2 regions of the Clostridium sardiniense genome follow, and region 1 is predicted to be linked to the other one. Evidence: riboswitches for the same ligand, from Rfam matches in the RefSeq annotation. Region 1 holds a riboswitch; the other holds the start of a gene.
The links. Region 1 has a riboswitch for S-adenosylmethionine ahead of metK (methionine adenosyltransferase). Riboswitches for the same ligand answer to the same signal wherever they lie in the genome.

Region 1 (7,803 bases):
TATTATGAAAAAGATATTAATTACAAGTATATTAGCTATATCAACTTCACTTGCGGTATATTTTGTTGCTTTTTGGCAACCTAAAGAGGAGATTAATAATAACTTAGTATTGGAAAATTCAAAAAAAACAGAAGATAATAATACAAAAAAAGATAATAATGAAGATACAAATAAAGAAAGTAGTATTGATATAAATAAAAATAATAACTATAATAATGAAGAAAAAAATGAGAAAGATAAGATTAATGATAATTCTTCAAAGAATAAAGAAGATAAAGATAATTTAAATATCTCTAATAATGAAGAAAACAAAGAAAATAAAAATTCAAATAATAGTTCTAATAATAAAAAAGAAGAAACACAAGCTACAAATGCAAAAATATTTAATGTGAATAAAGAGGAGATATTAGGTAATCTTAGTTTAGTTGAAAAAACAAAGTTATTTACAATAGCTAATAAAATATCAACTGTAGATGTAGAAAGAATGAAAAATAGTTTAAAGAAAAATGGAGAGAAAGAGGGAATAACAGAGGTTGTTAGAGTTTTAAAGCTTAGACTTAAATCTGATGATTATAATGAAATAAAAAATATATTATCCCCATATATAAATATAGAATTTCTGGAAAGTTTAGTATAAAAATAAATAAGTATATTGTGATGAAAAAATAAGTATATAGAAGAAAAATAGAGAAATTTTAGTTTAATTTCTTATTTTGATATGTTTTGTCATTTGAAATAAAGAGTATATAAATATATACTAACTATTGTCGGTTGGCCGAAAGGCAAAACGACTTAAAACTTGAAAGAAAATCTGGTGGAGTTCCCGAGTGGCCAAAGGGGGCAGACTGTAAATCTGTTGTCAGTTGACTTCGAAGGTTCGAATCCTTCTTCCACCACCATTCTTAAGGGCGCATAGCTCAGCTGGGAGAGCACCTGCCTTACAAGCAGGGGGTCACAGGTTCGAACCCTGTTGTGCCCACCACAAGTTTTAATAAATAAAAAGTTTAAAGAATATATGCGCTGGCGTGGCTCAATTGGCAGAGCAGCTGACTTGTAATCAGCAGGTTATCGGTTCAAGTCCGATCGCTAGCTCCAAAATGAGGTGGAGTTCCCGAGTGGCCAAAGGGGGCAGACTGTAAATCTGTTGTCAGTTGACTTCGAAGGTTCGAATCCTTCTTCCACCACCATTTTTTATGGGCGCATAGCTCAGCTGGGAGAGCACCTGCCTTACAAGCAGGGGGTCACAGGTTCGAACCCTGTTGTGCCCACCAAACTTTAAACTAATTTTTTAAATATATATGCTGGCGTGGCTCAATTGGCAGAGCAGCTGACTTGTAATCAGCAGGTTATCGGTTCAAGTCCGATCGCTAGCTCCAAATAAGGTGGAGTTCCCGAGTGGCCAAAGGGGGCAGACTGTAAATCTGTTGTCAGTTGACTTCGAAGGTTCGAATCCTTCTTCCACCACCAAAAGCACTAAGATTAATCTTAGTGCTTTTTAATTTTATATAAAAATAATTTTATTAATATAGTGTAGTTATAATAAAATTTTATTATCATTTAAAATATAAATCTATATTATTTAAAACTAAAATATGCTCTATAGATTAGAAACTTTAGTATATAAAATAACAAATAATAAATATTAATAAATTTTATATATTAATAAATAAATATTAAGTTATTATTTTACACCTAATAATATCTACTTTTAATATAATATTAGAACCCTCTAAAATAGGGACTTTATGCATTGGAAAATTATATATAAAGTATAAAAGAATTCAAAAAGTAAAAAAATAGGATATTTTTACACACATAAAATCTATTGACTCTGCAAAATCTATGTGTTACAATTTCTACAGAAATTCAATTAATAAATAAAAAATATATAGACTCTTATCAAGAGAGGTGGAGGGAAACGGCCCTGTGAAGCCCAGCAACCTACATATAATCTTTAATGTTGATTATAAAGTGTGGTGCTAATTCCTGTAGAGCAATCTACAAGATAAGAAAGATTAGGAAACTTGATCTCTTCTTATCGAAGAGTTTTTTTTATTGTCAAAATTCGAAGAAATTTGGAAGGAGAAATATAAATGAAAAGATTATTCACATCAGAATCAGTTACTGAAGGACATCCAGATAAAATTTGTGACCAAATATCAGATTCAGTATTAGATGCTATATTAGAAAAAGATCCACATGCTAGAGTTGCTTGTGAAACATGCACAACAACAGGTATGGTAATGGTTATGGGAGAAATAACAACTAATTGTTATGTTGATATTCCTAAAGTTGTTAGAGAAACAATAAGAGAAATAGGATATGATAGAGCAAAATATGGATTTGACTGTGATACTTGTTCAGTAATGACTGCTATAGATGAGCAATCATCAGATATAGCTATGGGAGTTGATGAAGCTCTTGAATCAAGACAAGGTGAAAAAGATGAAGTTGAAGCAGTAGGTGCCGGAGACCAAGGTATGATGTTTGGTTATGCTACAAACGAAACAGAAGAATTTATGCCAGCTCCAATAGCTATGGCTCATAGATTATCAAGAAGACTTACAGAAGTAAGAAAAAATGGTACATTAGAGTACTTAAGACCAGATGGAAAAACTCAAGTTACAGTTGAGTATGAACATGATAAACCAAAGAGAATAGATGCTATAGTTATCTCAACTCAACATGGTGAAGAAGTAACTTTAGAACAAATCCAAGAAGATTTAAGAAGACATGTTATTGACTACGTGATTCCAGCTGAATTACTAGATGAAAATACTAAGTATTATATAAATCCAACAGGAAGATTCGTTGTTGGTGGACCACAAGGAGATAGTGGATTAACAGGAAGAAAAATAATTGTTGATACATACGGTGGAATGGGAAGACACGGTGGTGGAGCATTCTCAGGAAAAGATCCAACTAAGGTTGATAGATCAGCAGCTTATGCAGCAAGATGGGTTGCTAAGAATTTAGTAGCAGCAGGAGTAGCTGATAAGTTAGAAATTCAATTAGCTTATGCAATTGGAGTTGCTAAGCCAGTATCAATTCAAATAGATACATTTGGAACTGGAAAAGTTGATGAAGCTACTATAGTTAATATAGTAGAAAAAGTATTTGATTTAAGACCAGGAGCTATAATAAGAGATCTTGATCTTAGAAGACCAATATACAAGCAAACAGCAGCTTATGGACATTTTGGTAGAACAGATGCTAATTTACCATGGGAACAATTAAATAAAGTTGAAGAAATTAAAGCTTTATTATAATAAAAGATAAAAAATAAAAAGAAAGATACCTAAAATTAGGTATCTTTCTTTTTGGCTTTTAATAATATTAAATGTATATATTGGAAGAATTTATATATATATATTTGTCGATTGTGTGAGAATATGATATAATTCAGTAAAATTCATATATTTTTCACAATATTCATATGGATTTTACGTTTAATTATATATTTTCGGGGGGAAACGTATGCAAATAATAAGTTATTTAATTTCTGGAGTTTTAATAGCTCTTGGGAATTATTTTTTGTTTGAAAAGAACAAAAGAGTTTTAACTACTGTAAAGGAATTCATAATATACGTGATATCATTCAATATAATATCACTAAGTATATTAAAATTTATTTTGAAAAAAACTTATGTGCTTAAAGCTTCTACATACACAACTGCATTTTCTGTTAAATATATTATTTTTACATTATTTTTAGGGATAATATATTTAGTTATAAAAAGAATTATTAAATCAAAATATAGTTACTTTGTATTAGAAACAGATAAAAAGGGTTGGAAGATAGTAGCAATTAAAGTAGTATCAGTTATATTCGTTGGAATAGGATCATTCTTTTTCTTCTTTTCAAAATGGTTTATTGATTATTTTGGAAATATTACACCAGAACAATTTTTATTTAACTTAAATTCACCTATTAAGGGTACAAGTTCTGATATGTATGCAGAAATTATGATGACACCAGTATTTTCAATTGTAGTTAGTATTGTAATATTCTTAATAATAATAAATTTTAGTTATGATTTATTTATAAATGTAAAAAATACTAAGAAAAAAATACTAAGCCAAAAAAGTTTAAGGGTAATAACATTTATAATTTCGATTGTATGTCTTGTAGGTGGAATAGTATATGGAGTGAAGAAGTTAAGTTTAGTTGAAGTATATAAAACATTTGTTTCAGATTCAAGTTATATCAAAGATAATTATACCGATCCACGTAACGTGAAAATGTCATTTCCAGAAAAGAAAAGAAATTTAATTCATATATACTTGGAGTCTGTAGAAAACACATATTTTTCTAAAGATCTAGGTGGTTATATGGATGTAAATCTAATGCCAGAGCTAGCAGAGCTATCTAAGGAAGGTATTCATTTCTCAGAATCTAATAAATTTGGAGGACCATATCAAACCTATGGATCAAGTTGGTCAGTAGCATCTATGATTAATATGGGTACAGGACTTCCGCTTAAAGTACCTATGGGTGGTAATTCTTATGGAAAGTCAGGTAGCTTCCTACCGGGTGCTGTTAGTATAGGAGATATTTTAAAAGCACAAGGATATGAGCAAACAATAATGTTTGGTGCAGATGCTGATTTTGGTGGATTAACTACTTATTTTACTACACATGGTAATTTTAATATTTTTGACTATAAAGCAGCAAAAGAGAAAAAATTAATACCACAAGATTATGATGTATGGTGGGGATTTGAAGATGACAAGTTATATGAGTATGCTAAAGATGAGATAACACGTTTATCTAAGACTGGAAAACCATTTAATTTCACCATGGAAACTGCGGATACTCATTTCCCTGATGGTTATTTATCTAAAAATGCAGCTAAGAAATATGATTCCCAATATGCAAATGTTATTGCTTATTCAACAAAAGAAGCAGTAAAGTTTATAAAATGGATTCAAGAGCAACCATTTTATAAAGATACTACTATTGTAGTAACAGGGGATCATTTAAGTATGGATAAGGAATTCTTTAAGGATTTTGATAAGTCATATCATAGAACAGTATTTAATTTAATACTTAATTCACCAGTAGCAACTGATAGAGTAAATAATAGAAAATTCTCACCTGTTGATATGTATCCAACTATTTTAGCTAGTATGGGTATAGAAATTGAAGGGGATAGATTAGGGCTTGGAACAAATTTATTCTCAGATGAAGATACATTAATTGAAAGAGATGGATTAAAAACAGTTGATAAGGGATTTGGAGATAAGAGCAACTTCTTTAATAATACATTTATTTCTGAAAAGATGAATAGTACGTTTAATAATACGTTAGTAACTGAAAGAAAGAATGATAAATAATAAAATTCAATAAATAATCAAGAATAAAAGAGTCTAGATATATATCTAGGCTCTTTTTGCAATTAATTGAATTAATAAAGCTTTATCGCCCATAGATTTTTGTTTTCTAATAATATTTTCATCAGGTTTTACACATAATATTATAATATTCACATCATCCTCTTATAACTATTAAAATTTTATATAAAATTACTATGTATTTAAAGTAAAATAATAAATCGATGGTTATGATTGGAAATGGCTGAGTATGATTGGAATTTGAAATAAATTGATTATAAATGAATGAAAATGATTGACTTTGAATTTAAAATAGTATATTATATAGACAAGAGGTGATGTAAATGTTATCAGAAGAGAGGTTTGAAAGAATATTAGAAATTCTAAAAAATAATAATACAGTAACGGTAACAGAACTAGTTGATGAGTTAGATACATCAGAATCTACTATTAGAAGAGATTTAAATTATTTAGATAAACAAAAAAAATTAAAGAAAATTCATGGTGGAGCTAAGGCTTTAAAAACCATTTACGATGGTAAAGATGATGAAGTAGTAATAAGACAAGCTCTTAATGTTAAAGATAAGCTAAGTATAGCAAAATATGCAGCTAAATTAATAAAAGAAAATGATTGTGTTTATATAGATGCAGGTACAACTACTGAGTTAATGATAGATTATATAACTGAAAATAATGCAATTTATATTACAAATGGGATTGCACATGCAAAAAAGCTAATTCAAAAAAAATGTAATGTATATATTTTAGGTGGAGAGCTTAAGCTAGCAACAGAAGCTATTGTTGGTATAGAGGCTATTGATAGTTTAAAAAAATATAATTTTACTAAAGGTTTTTTTGGAACAAATGGAATTCATAAAGACTCAGGTTTTACAACTCCAGATATACAAGAAGCATTAGTCAAAAGAGAAGCTTTCAATAAGAGTAATGAGGCTTATATATTAGCAGATGAATCAAAGTTTGATCATATAGCGGCAATAACGTTTGCGGATATAGATAAAGGAATAATAATAACTACAGAATTAGAAGATAAAGATATTAAAAAATATACGGAAATATTGGAGGTTAACAAAAGATGATATATACAATGACATTTAATCCTTCATTAGATTATATAGTAAAGGTTAAAGAATTTAATTTAGGAGCAGTAAATAGAACTTATGCAGAAGAAATTTTTGCAGGAGGAAAAGGAATAAATGTATCTACTGTTCTTGGAAATTTAGGAATAGAGAATAAAGCTTTCGGATTTATAGCTGGATTTACTGGGGATGAAATAGAAAAGAGAGTAGTCAATTCAGGTTGTACAGCTGATTTCATAAAACTGAAAAGTGGAAGTTCAAGAATAAATGTTAAGCTTAAAAGCAAAGAAGAGAGTGAAATAAATGGTCAGGGGCCAGTCATAGATAAAGAAGGAATAGATAGTTTATATAAAAAATTAGATCAATTAAAAGATGGAGATGTGTTAGTTTTAGCGGGTAGTATACCAAACACATTACCTGAAAATATGTATGAAAATATTATTAAATATTTAAATAATAAAAATATTAAATTTATAGTTGATGCAACTAAAAATTTACTTATTAATGTATTAAAGTATAACCCATTTTTAATAAAACCAAACAATCATGAACTCGAAGAAATATTTGAAGTTAAATTAAATGGAGAAGATGACATAATAAAATATGCCAAAAAGCTTCAAGATATGGGAGCTTTAAATGTTCTAATTTCATTAGCTGGAGATGGTGCAATACTACTTACAGAGGATGGAGAAGTATTAAAAAGTAAAGCGCCAAAAGGAGAGGTTAAAAATTCAGTTGGTGCTGGAGACTCAATGGTTGCGGGTTTTATAGCAGGATACATTAAAGAAAAGAACTATAAATATGCGCTAAAGCTTGGAATAGCAACAGGAAGTGCAAGTGCTTTCTCAGAGGATTTAGCCACAAAAGAAAAAATAGAAGAGATACTTCTTCAATTAACTTAGGATTGGGAGGAAAATTTATGCGTATAACAGATCTTTTAAAAGAACAAGGTATTGAATTAAATTCAAAAGTAAGTAATAAAGCTGAAGCCATAGACAAATTAGTAGATCTTATGGATCAAGCTGGAAATTTAAATAATAAAGAAGAATATAAAGAAGCTGTACTTAAAAGAGAAGAGCTAAGCACAACAGGTATCGGTGATGGAATAGCTATACCACATGGTAAATCAAAGGGTGTAAAAAAGGCAGGACTTAGTTCTATAGTTGTAAAAGAAGGTTTGGATTTTGATGCTTTAGATGGTCAAGATGTTAAACTATTCTTTATGATTGCAGCTCCAGAAGAAGCTAACAATCTTCATCTTGAAGTATTAGCAAGATTATCAACAATATTAATGGATGAAGAATTTAGAAATAAGCTTATAAATGCATCAAGTAAAAAAGAGTTCTTAAAGCTTATTGATGATAAAGAAACT
Region 2 (7,803 bases), on a different contig from region 1:
TGAAGAGAACAGTTCTTATAGCTAATACATCAAACATGCCAGTTGCAGCTAGAGAAGCATCTATATATACAGGAATTACAATAGCTGAGTACTTCAGAGATATGGGATATTCAGTAGCTATCATGGCTGACTCTACATCAAGATGGGCAGAAGCTTTAAGAGAAATGTCAGGTAGACTTGAAGAAATGCCTGGTGACGAAGGTTACCCAGCATACTTAGGCTCAAGACTTGCAGATTACTATGAAAGAGCTGGTAAAGTTGTTTGTCTTGGAAAAGAAGGAAGAGAAGGCGCAGTTACAGCAATCGGTGCAGTATCACCTCCAGGAGGAGATATCTCAGAACCAGTTACTCAATCAACTTTAAGAATAGTTAAAGTTTTCTGGGGACTAGATGCACAACTTGCATATCAAAGACACTTCCCATCAATTAACTGGTTAAACTCATATTCATTATATGCAGATAGAATCGGTAAATGGATGGATGAAGAAGTAGCAGGTGACTGGTCAGAACTTAGAGTAGAAGCTATGGCTTTATTACAAGAAGAAGCTAACTTACAAGAAATCGTAAGACTTGTTGGTATAGATGCACTTTCAGAAGGCGATAGATTAAAACTTGAAGTTGCAAAATCAATAAGAGAAGATTATCTTCAACAAAATGCTTTCCATGAAGTTGATACATATACTTCATTAGAAAAGCAACATAAAATGTTAAAACTTATACTTCAATTCAAGCATGAAGCTGATAGAGCTTTAGAAGCTGGAGTATACTTAGATAAGATTTTAGGTATGAGCGTAATAAGAGACAGAATAGCTAGGGCTAAGTATATATCTGAAGAAGATATGGCTAAGATTGATCAAATCGGAGTTGATTTAACATCTGATATGAACAAATTAATCAGCGAAGGAGGGGTTCTAGATGCCTAAGGAATATAGAACAGTTACAGAAGTAGTAGGACCTTTAATGGCTGTTGAAGGTGTTGAAGGTGTTAAGTACGATGAACTAGTAGAAATAGAATTACAAAATGGAGAAAAAAGAAGAGGTAAGGTACTAGAAGTTAATGGTTCAAAAGCTATGGTACAGATCTTCGAAGGTTCTTCAGGAATTAACTTAAAAGGAACTAAAGCAAAATTCTTAGGAAGACCTCTTGAACTTGGGGTTTCAGAAGATATGCTTGGAAGAGTCTTTGATGGTATGGGAAGACCAATAGATAATGGTCCAAAGATAATACCAGAAAAAAGACTTGATATAAACGGAGAAGCTATAAATCCAGTGGCTAGAGATTATCCATCAGAATTCATTCAAACAGGAATATCAGCAATAGATGGACTTAATACTCTAGTTAGAGGACAAAAGCTTCCAGTATTTTCAGCATCAGGACTTCCACATGCTGAACTTGCAGCACAAATCGCAAGACAAGCGAAAGTTTTAAATTCTGATTCAAAATTCGCTGTTGTATTTGCAGCTATTGGTATCACTTTCGAAGAAGCTCAATTCTTCGTTGATGAATTTAAATCAACAGGTGCAATAGATAGATCAGTTCTATTTATGAATCTTGCATCTGACCCAGCTATCGAAAGAATAGCTACTCCAAGAATGGCATTAACTACAGCTGAATATTTAGCATACGAAAAGGGAATGCACGTTCTTGTTATAATGACAGATATCACAAACTATGCAGAAGCTCTAAGAGAAGTTTCAGCTGCTAGAAAAGAAGTTCCAGGTAGAAGAGGATATCCAGGATACCTATATACTGACCTTTCAACATTATATGAAAGAGCAGGAAGACTTAGAGGTAAAGAGGGATCAATAACTCAAATTCCAATACTTACAATGCCTGAAGAGGATAAGACACATCCAATTCCAGATTTAACTGGATATATAACAGAAGGACAAATAATACTTTCAAGAGAACTTTATAAGAAGGGTATTATGCCTCCAATAGATGTTTTACCATCACTTTCAAGACTTAAAGATAAAGGTATAGGTAAAGGAAAGACAAGAGAAGACCATGCTGACACAATGAACCAATTATTCTCAGCATATGCTCAAGGTAAGCAAGCAAAAGAATTATCAGCAATCTTAGGAGAATCAGCTCTTTCAGATACTGATAAAGCATTTGCTAAATTTGCAGAAGCTTTTGAAAATGAATATGTTTCACAAGGATTTGAAGCAAATAGAACAATCACTGAAACTCTAGATTTAGGTTGGAAGTTATTAGCACTACTTCCTAGAACAGAGCTTAAGAGAATTAGAGATGAGTACCTTGAAAAATATATGCCAAGAGAGGAAGAATAGGCTATGGCTAGATTAAATGTGAATCCTACTAGAATGGAGCTCACAAAGCTGAAAAAGAGATTAACAACAGCTACTAGAGGTCATAAGCTTTTAAAAGATAAGCAAGATGAGTTAATGAGACAATTCATTAATCTTGTTAAGTATAACAATAATCTAAGAAAAGATGTTGAAGGGCAACTTGAAGGATCATTAAAGGATTTCGTTATGGCTAGAGCCGTAATGAGTTCAGAGTTCTTAGAAGAGGCAATTGCTTATCCAAAAGAAAGCATTTCTGTAGATGTTGGAAACAAAAACATAATGAGTGTTAATGTTCCAGTTATGAACTTTAAAAGACAGCTTGAAGGTGACGAAGGTAGTATCTTCCCATATGGATTTGCAAATACATCATCAGAACTTGATGATGCAATAACAAAGCTTTATGGAATATTACCTAAGCTTTTGGAACTTGCAGAAGTAGAAAAGTCATGTCAGCTTATGGCAGATGAAATAGAGAAAACAAGAAGAAGAGTTAATGCTCTAGAATATATGACAATTCCTCAACTTCAAGAGACAATCAAGTACATAAGAATGAAACTTGATGAAAATGAAAGAAGTGCTTTAACTAGACTTATGAAAGTCAAGAGTATGATAGAGCAAAGAGGATAATTAATTCTAAAATACACCTTAGGTTTTCTAAGGTGTATTTATTTTTGAGTTTAAAAAATAAATTAGTTTATGTAAAAAGTGTTTAAAATCAAGATTTTGGTAAAGAATTAAAAGTAAATTAAAATTATCGTAATATAATTGATAATAACCTACATTAATAGTATAATTCTTATAGGTTATAATTTTTTTTACATAGAATTAACAATCTAACCTAATTTAGGAGAAGGAATATATGGATTATTTTATAGAGTTTATGATTTCTTTCATATTGGTTGTAATTTTAATGCCGATATTAATGAAATTATCGCATAAAATTGGTTTTACTGATAAACCTACACAAAGAAAGAAGCACAAAAAAGTAACACCACTATGCGGTGGACTTGCAATGTTTATAGGATTCTTTATAGTATATTATTTCGTTGGAAGTGAAAGTAATTCTGAAAGTATATGGATCTTCATTGGATCTTTATTAATAGTATGTATAGGATTAATAGATGATTTCTATAAATCAGTTGGAAAAGAATTTCCAATACTTCCAAGACTGATAATTCAAATATTAGCAGCAGTATTAATATTTAATGCTGGTGTCGCATTTAAAGGCTTTACTAATCCGTTTACAGGGGATTATGTAGCTCTTAATACTTTTTTACAGTTTGTTTTGAGTATTACTTGGATATTTGGAGTTACGACAGTAATAAATTGGTCAGACGGAATGGATGGACTTGCAGGAGGAATTTCTTTAGTTTCTTCAGGTACATTCTTCATTGCAGCAATTATTTTAGGACAAAGTTACTCAGCATCTACTTCAATCATACTTGCTGGGGCAATTGGAGGATTCTTATTATTCAATAGATATCCTGCAAAGGTATTTATGGGAGACTCAGGTGCAAATTTTTTAGGATTTATTTTAAGTATCATTGCATTAGATGGTGCCTTTAAGCAAGCTACTGTACTTAGCTTATTGTTACCAATATTAGCACTAGCAGTACCTATATTTGATAACTTATTTGTTATATTTAAAAGGTTTAATGAAGGAAAACCAGTGTATCAGGCAGATAGAAGTCAGATGCATTTTAGATTAGAAGAAAAAGGATTAACAAAACCACAAATAGTGCAGTTTATAGTTGGAATAAGCATAGTTTGTTCATTCTTATCTATAGTACTATTATTTTACAATCATCCATAAAATAAGCATCATATTAAAAATGATGCTTATTTTTTTATAAAAATTTAATTATTAGTGTATTACTGATTCATAAATTATAGAAACAATATTTAATAATTATAGATAATATATTAAGTATATTGACACATAAACCATATTTTGTTATTATGATTAGAAAATAAAAAAGGGGGCTTAGATTTATGTATAAGGGGAAGAAGGTAATTCTTAGAGCACATAAGGAAGATGATATAGCAAAACTTAATGACTTTATAAATGATTATGAAGTAAAAAGGCTTCTAAATATTGAAACTTCATTTCCATTAGCACTTTGGCAAGAAGAAGAGTGGGTTAAGAAAAGAAGAGATAATGATCAAACATATGATTTTGCAATTGAAGATTTAGAAAGTGGATGTATAATAGGTGGTTGTAGCATAAACTCTACTAGTATTAAAAATAGAAATTGCATAATTGGAATCATGATTGGGGATAAAGATTATTGGGGAAAAGGTTACGGATATGATGCTCTATCTGTACTTATCAAATTTATCTTTGAAGAATGTAATATGGAAAAAATAAAACTTGGCGTATTTTCATTAAATCCAAGAGCAATTGCTTGTTATAAAAAGCTTGGCTTTAAAGAAGAAGGTCGTCTTAAAAGAGAAATATATAGAGAAGGAAAATATCATGATGAGATATTGATGGCTCTATTTAAAGAAGAATATTTTGAAAATATGAAAGATAAAAATTAGAATATATTTACAAAAAAGTATTTTTAATGTATAATTATACAAAATAGAATATATACTTATCAAGAGTGGTGGAGGGACTGGCCCTATGAAACCCAGCAACCTATGTATAACAATAATTTATTAGGGGTTTTTATATATAAATTTGTTATAGTATGTGGTGCTAATTCCAGATAGATAAGGATATGAGTTTAAGATTAAAGTCTTAGGTGTAATATCCTAGGACTTTTTTATATTTCGAAGTTTAGGATATAAATAAGGGGGCATTATGAATATTAAGGAGATTTTTCATAAAAGAAATTTAGTATTTTCTTTTGAGGTATTTCCTCCAAAGAATAATTCACCAGTTAAAAGTATATATAGAGCTTTAAATGAGCTTTCAGATTTAAAACCGGATTTTATTAGTGTAACCTATGGGGCAGGTGGTAGTCTAATAAATAACAAAACTACAGAGATATCATCACTTATAAAAAATGTGTATAATATAGAACCTTTAGCACATTTAACATGCATATCTTCTAAGAAAGATGATATAGATAAGATAACAGAGAGACTAGAACTTGAAGACGTTAGTAACATACTTGCATTAAGAGGTGATGATAATGGTGACTCTAGAAAAGACTTTAATTATGCAAGTGAGCTCATAAGTTATATAGAAAAAAAGAAAAGATTTAATATAATTTCAGCATGTTATCCAGAAGGCCATATAGAAAATAAATCAATAGATATGGAAATAGATAATATGAAAAGAAAGATAGATTCAGGTACATCAAGCTTTATTTCTCAGCTGTTTTTTGATAACAATATTTATTATGATTTCTTAGATAAGATAAATAAAAATGGAATAAAAACTCCAATTCAAGCTGGAATTATGCCAGTAATAAATAAAAGGCAGATAGAGAGAATAACAGAATTATGCGGTGCAAAAATTCCGCATAAATTCTCAAAAATAATGAATAAGTATGAATATAGTCCAGAAGCTTTAAAAGAAGCAGGTATTGCATATGCAGTTGAACAAATTATAGATTTAGCTTCTAGTGGAGCTCAGGGCATTCATCTTTATACAATGAATAATCCTTATGTTGCAAAAAGGATTAAAGAAAATATTAAGACAGTCATTAAAACAATTAATAATTAGGAGGCAAATGTATGAAAAAAGTAGAAAGTTTTGAACTAGACCACACTAAGGTAAAGGCACCATTTATAAGAAAATGTTGTGTATACGAAGGAGGACATGGTGATAAGATAAGCAAGTTTGATATAAGATTCCTGCAACCTAATAAGGAGGCTTTTGGAACAGCAGCTATGCATGCACTAGAGCATCACCTAGCTTATAATATTAGAGAAAATTTAGATGGAGTTATTGATATATCCCCAATGGGATGTAGAACAGGATTTTATTTAAGTACTTGGGGTGATAAAGATCCTATAGAAATAAAAGCAGCAGTTGAGACAGTTCTTAGAAATTTATTAAAATCAGAGGATATACCAGCAAGTAATGAAGTTCAATGTGGAAATTATAAAGATATTTCTCTTTTTGGAGCAAAGGAATATGCAAAAGATGTAATTAGCAAAGGATTCTCACTTAATATATATGGAGAGTAGTGGGAGGGAGATTACTCTTCAGGAATCAGAAATTTTAAGATACTTAGGATATAGAGGGCAAGAGAAGCCCAAAAATATTATGAATAAAATTTCGGGTGTAAAGAAAGAGTGTAGAGATTTCTTTACACCTAAATTTATTTATGAAGAGTATAATCTTAAGAAAAGAGAAAATAAAATTGAACTTATAGGTACTAACTTGCTTTTAGAAGGAATAGATATATATAATTTGTTAAAAGACTGTGATAGGTGTGTGCTGATGGCTGTGACCCTTGGAAATGATGTAGAGAGACGGATAAGATTTTATGAAAAAGTAGACTTAACAAAGGGATTAATATTTGATGCTTGTGCAACTACAGGTGTTGAAGAAGTTTGTGATTTAGTAGAAGAAGAGATAAAATCTAAGTATGTAAATGAAGGTGAGGAGCTAACATTTAGATATAGCCCAGGATATGGAGATTTAGATTTAAGTATACAAAAGGATTTTATAAATGTATTAAATTGTGAAAGAAGAATAGGAGTCAAGGTTTCAGAACATATGGTTTTATTTCCAAGGAAATCAGTAACTGCTATTTTAGGTATAAAAAAATATAGTGGAAAAAAGGGAAAGAAGAGTTGTATAAATTGTAATAATTATGATAGATGTGTATATAGAAAAGAGGGAATAGATTTTGAATGTAAGAGAGTATATTAAAGATAATATTTTAGTTTTTGATGGAGCTATGGGAACAATGCTTCAAAACTTAGGCTTAAAACTTGGAGAAAATCCAGAAATATTTAATATAACCCATAGAGAAGAAATAATAAAGATACATAAAGATTATATAAATTCTGGAGCAAAGATTATAACAACAAACACATTTGGGGCAAATGAGCTTAAATTAAAAAATACAAAATTTTCTGTAGAAGAAATAATAAAATCTGGAGTTGATTTAGCTAAAAAAGCAAGAGAGAATAAAGAGTGCTATATTGCTCTTGATATAGGTCCAATTGGAGAATTATTAGAACCTATGGGAACTTTAAGTTTTGATAAGGCTATTAATATTTTTAAAAGACAAATTAAAGTTGGAGTAGATAGTGGAGTAGACATAATTCTTATTGAGACTATGACTGATTTGTATGAGATGAAAGCTGCAATAATTGCAGCGAAGGAAAGTTGCGATATTCCTATATTTGCAACCATGACATTTGAAAAGGATGGAAGAACCTTTACAGGATGCCTCCCAGAGAGTATGGCAATTACACTAGAAGGGTTAGGGGTAGATGCTGTTGGAGTTAATTGCTCTCTTGAACCAAGCGAACTTAATAATATTGTAAAAAATATAATTAATAATACTAATCTACCTGTAA

Region 2: another riboswitch for S-adenosylmethionine. It lies ahead of metF (methylenetetrahydrofolate reductase [NAD(P)H]); the one in region 1 lies ahead of metK (methionine adenosyltransferase).

Annotation. Positions count from the first base shown of each region.
Region 1 covers NZ_JAIKTU010000007.1:76,056-83,858, forward strand. The annotation lists gene K5V21_RS09795 (hypothetical protein) at 5-637, shown strand; tRNA gene K5V21_RS09800 (tRNA-Tyr) at 814-899, shown strand; tRNA gene K5V21_RS09805 (tRNA-Val) at 907-982, shown strand; tRNA gene K5V21_RS09810 (tRNA-Thr) at 1,020-1,095, shown strand; tRNA gene K5V21_RS09815 (tRNA-Tyr) at 1,102-1,187, shown strand; tRNA gene K5V21_RS09820 (tRNA-Val) at 1,196-1,271, shown strand; tRNA gene K5V21_RS09825 (tRNA-Thr) at 1,301-1,376, shown strand; tRNA gene K5V21_RS09830 (tRNA-Tyr) at 1,382-1,467, shown strand; SAM riboswitch class I at 1,894-2,012, shown strand; gene metK (methionine adenosyltransferase) at 2,094-3,269, shown strand; gene K5V21_RS09840 (LTA synthase family protein) at 3,478-5,337, shown strand; gene K5V21_RS09845 (DeoR/GlpR family DNA-binding transcription regulator) at 5,679-6,431, shown strand; gene pfkB (1-phosphofructokinase) at 6,428-7,333, shown strand; gene K5V21_RS09855 (PTS fructose transporter subunit IIABC) at 7,351-7,803, shown strand, end outside.
Region 2 covers NZ_JAIKTU010000005.1:7,165-14,967, reverse strand. The annotation lists gene K5V21_RS06815 (V-type ATP synthase subunit A) at 1-923, shown strand, start outside; gene K5V21_RS06810 (V-type ATP synthase subunit B) at 916-2,295, shown strand; gene K5V21_RS06805 (V-type ATP synthase subunit D) at 2,299-2,940, shown strand; gene K5V21_RS06800 (MraY family glycosyltransferase) at 3,173-4,126, shown strand; gene K5V21_RS06795 (GNAT family N-acetyltransferase) at 4,306-4,854, shown strand; SAM riboswitch class I at 4,908-5,035, shown strand; gene metF (methylenetetrahydrofolate reductase [NAD(P)H]) at 5,120-5,989, shown strand; gene K5V21_RS06785 (S-ribosylhomocysteine lyase) at 6,001-6,456, shown strand; gene K5V21_RS06780 (vitamin B12 dependent-methionine synthase activation domain-containing protein) at 6,536-7,147, shown strand; gene K5V21_RS06775 (homocysteine S-methyltransferase family protein) at 7,125-7,803, shown strand, end outside.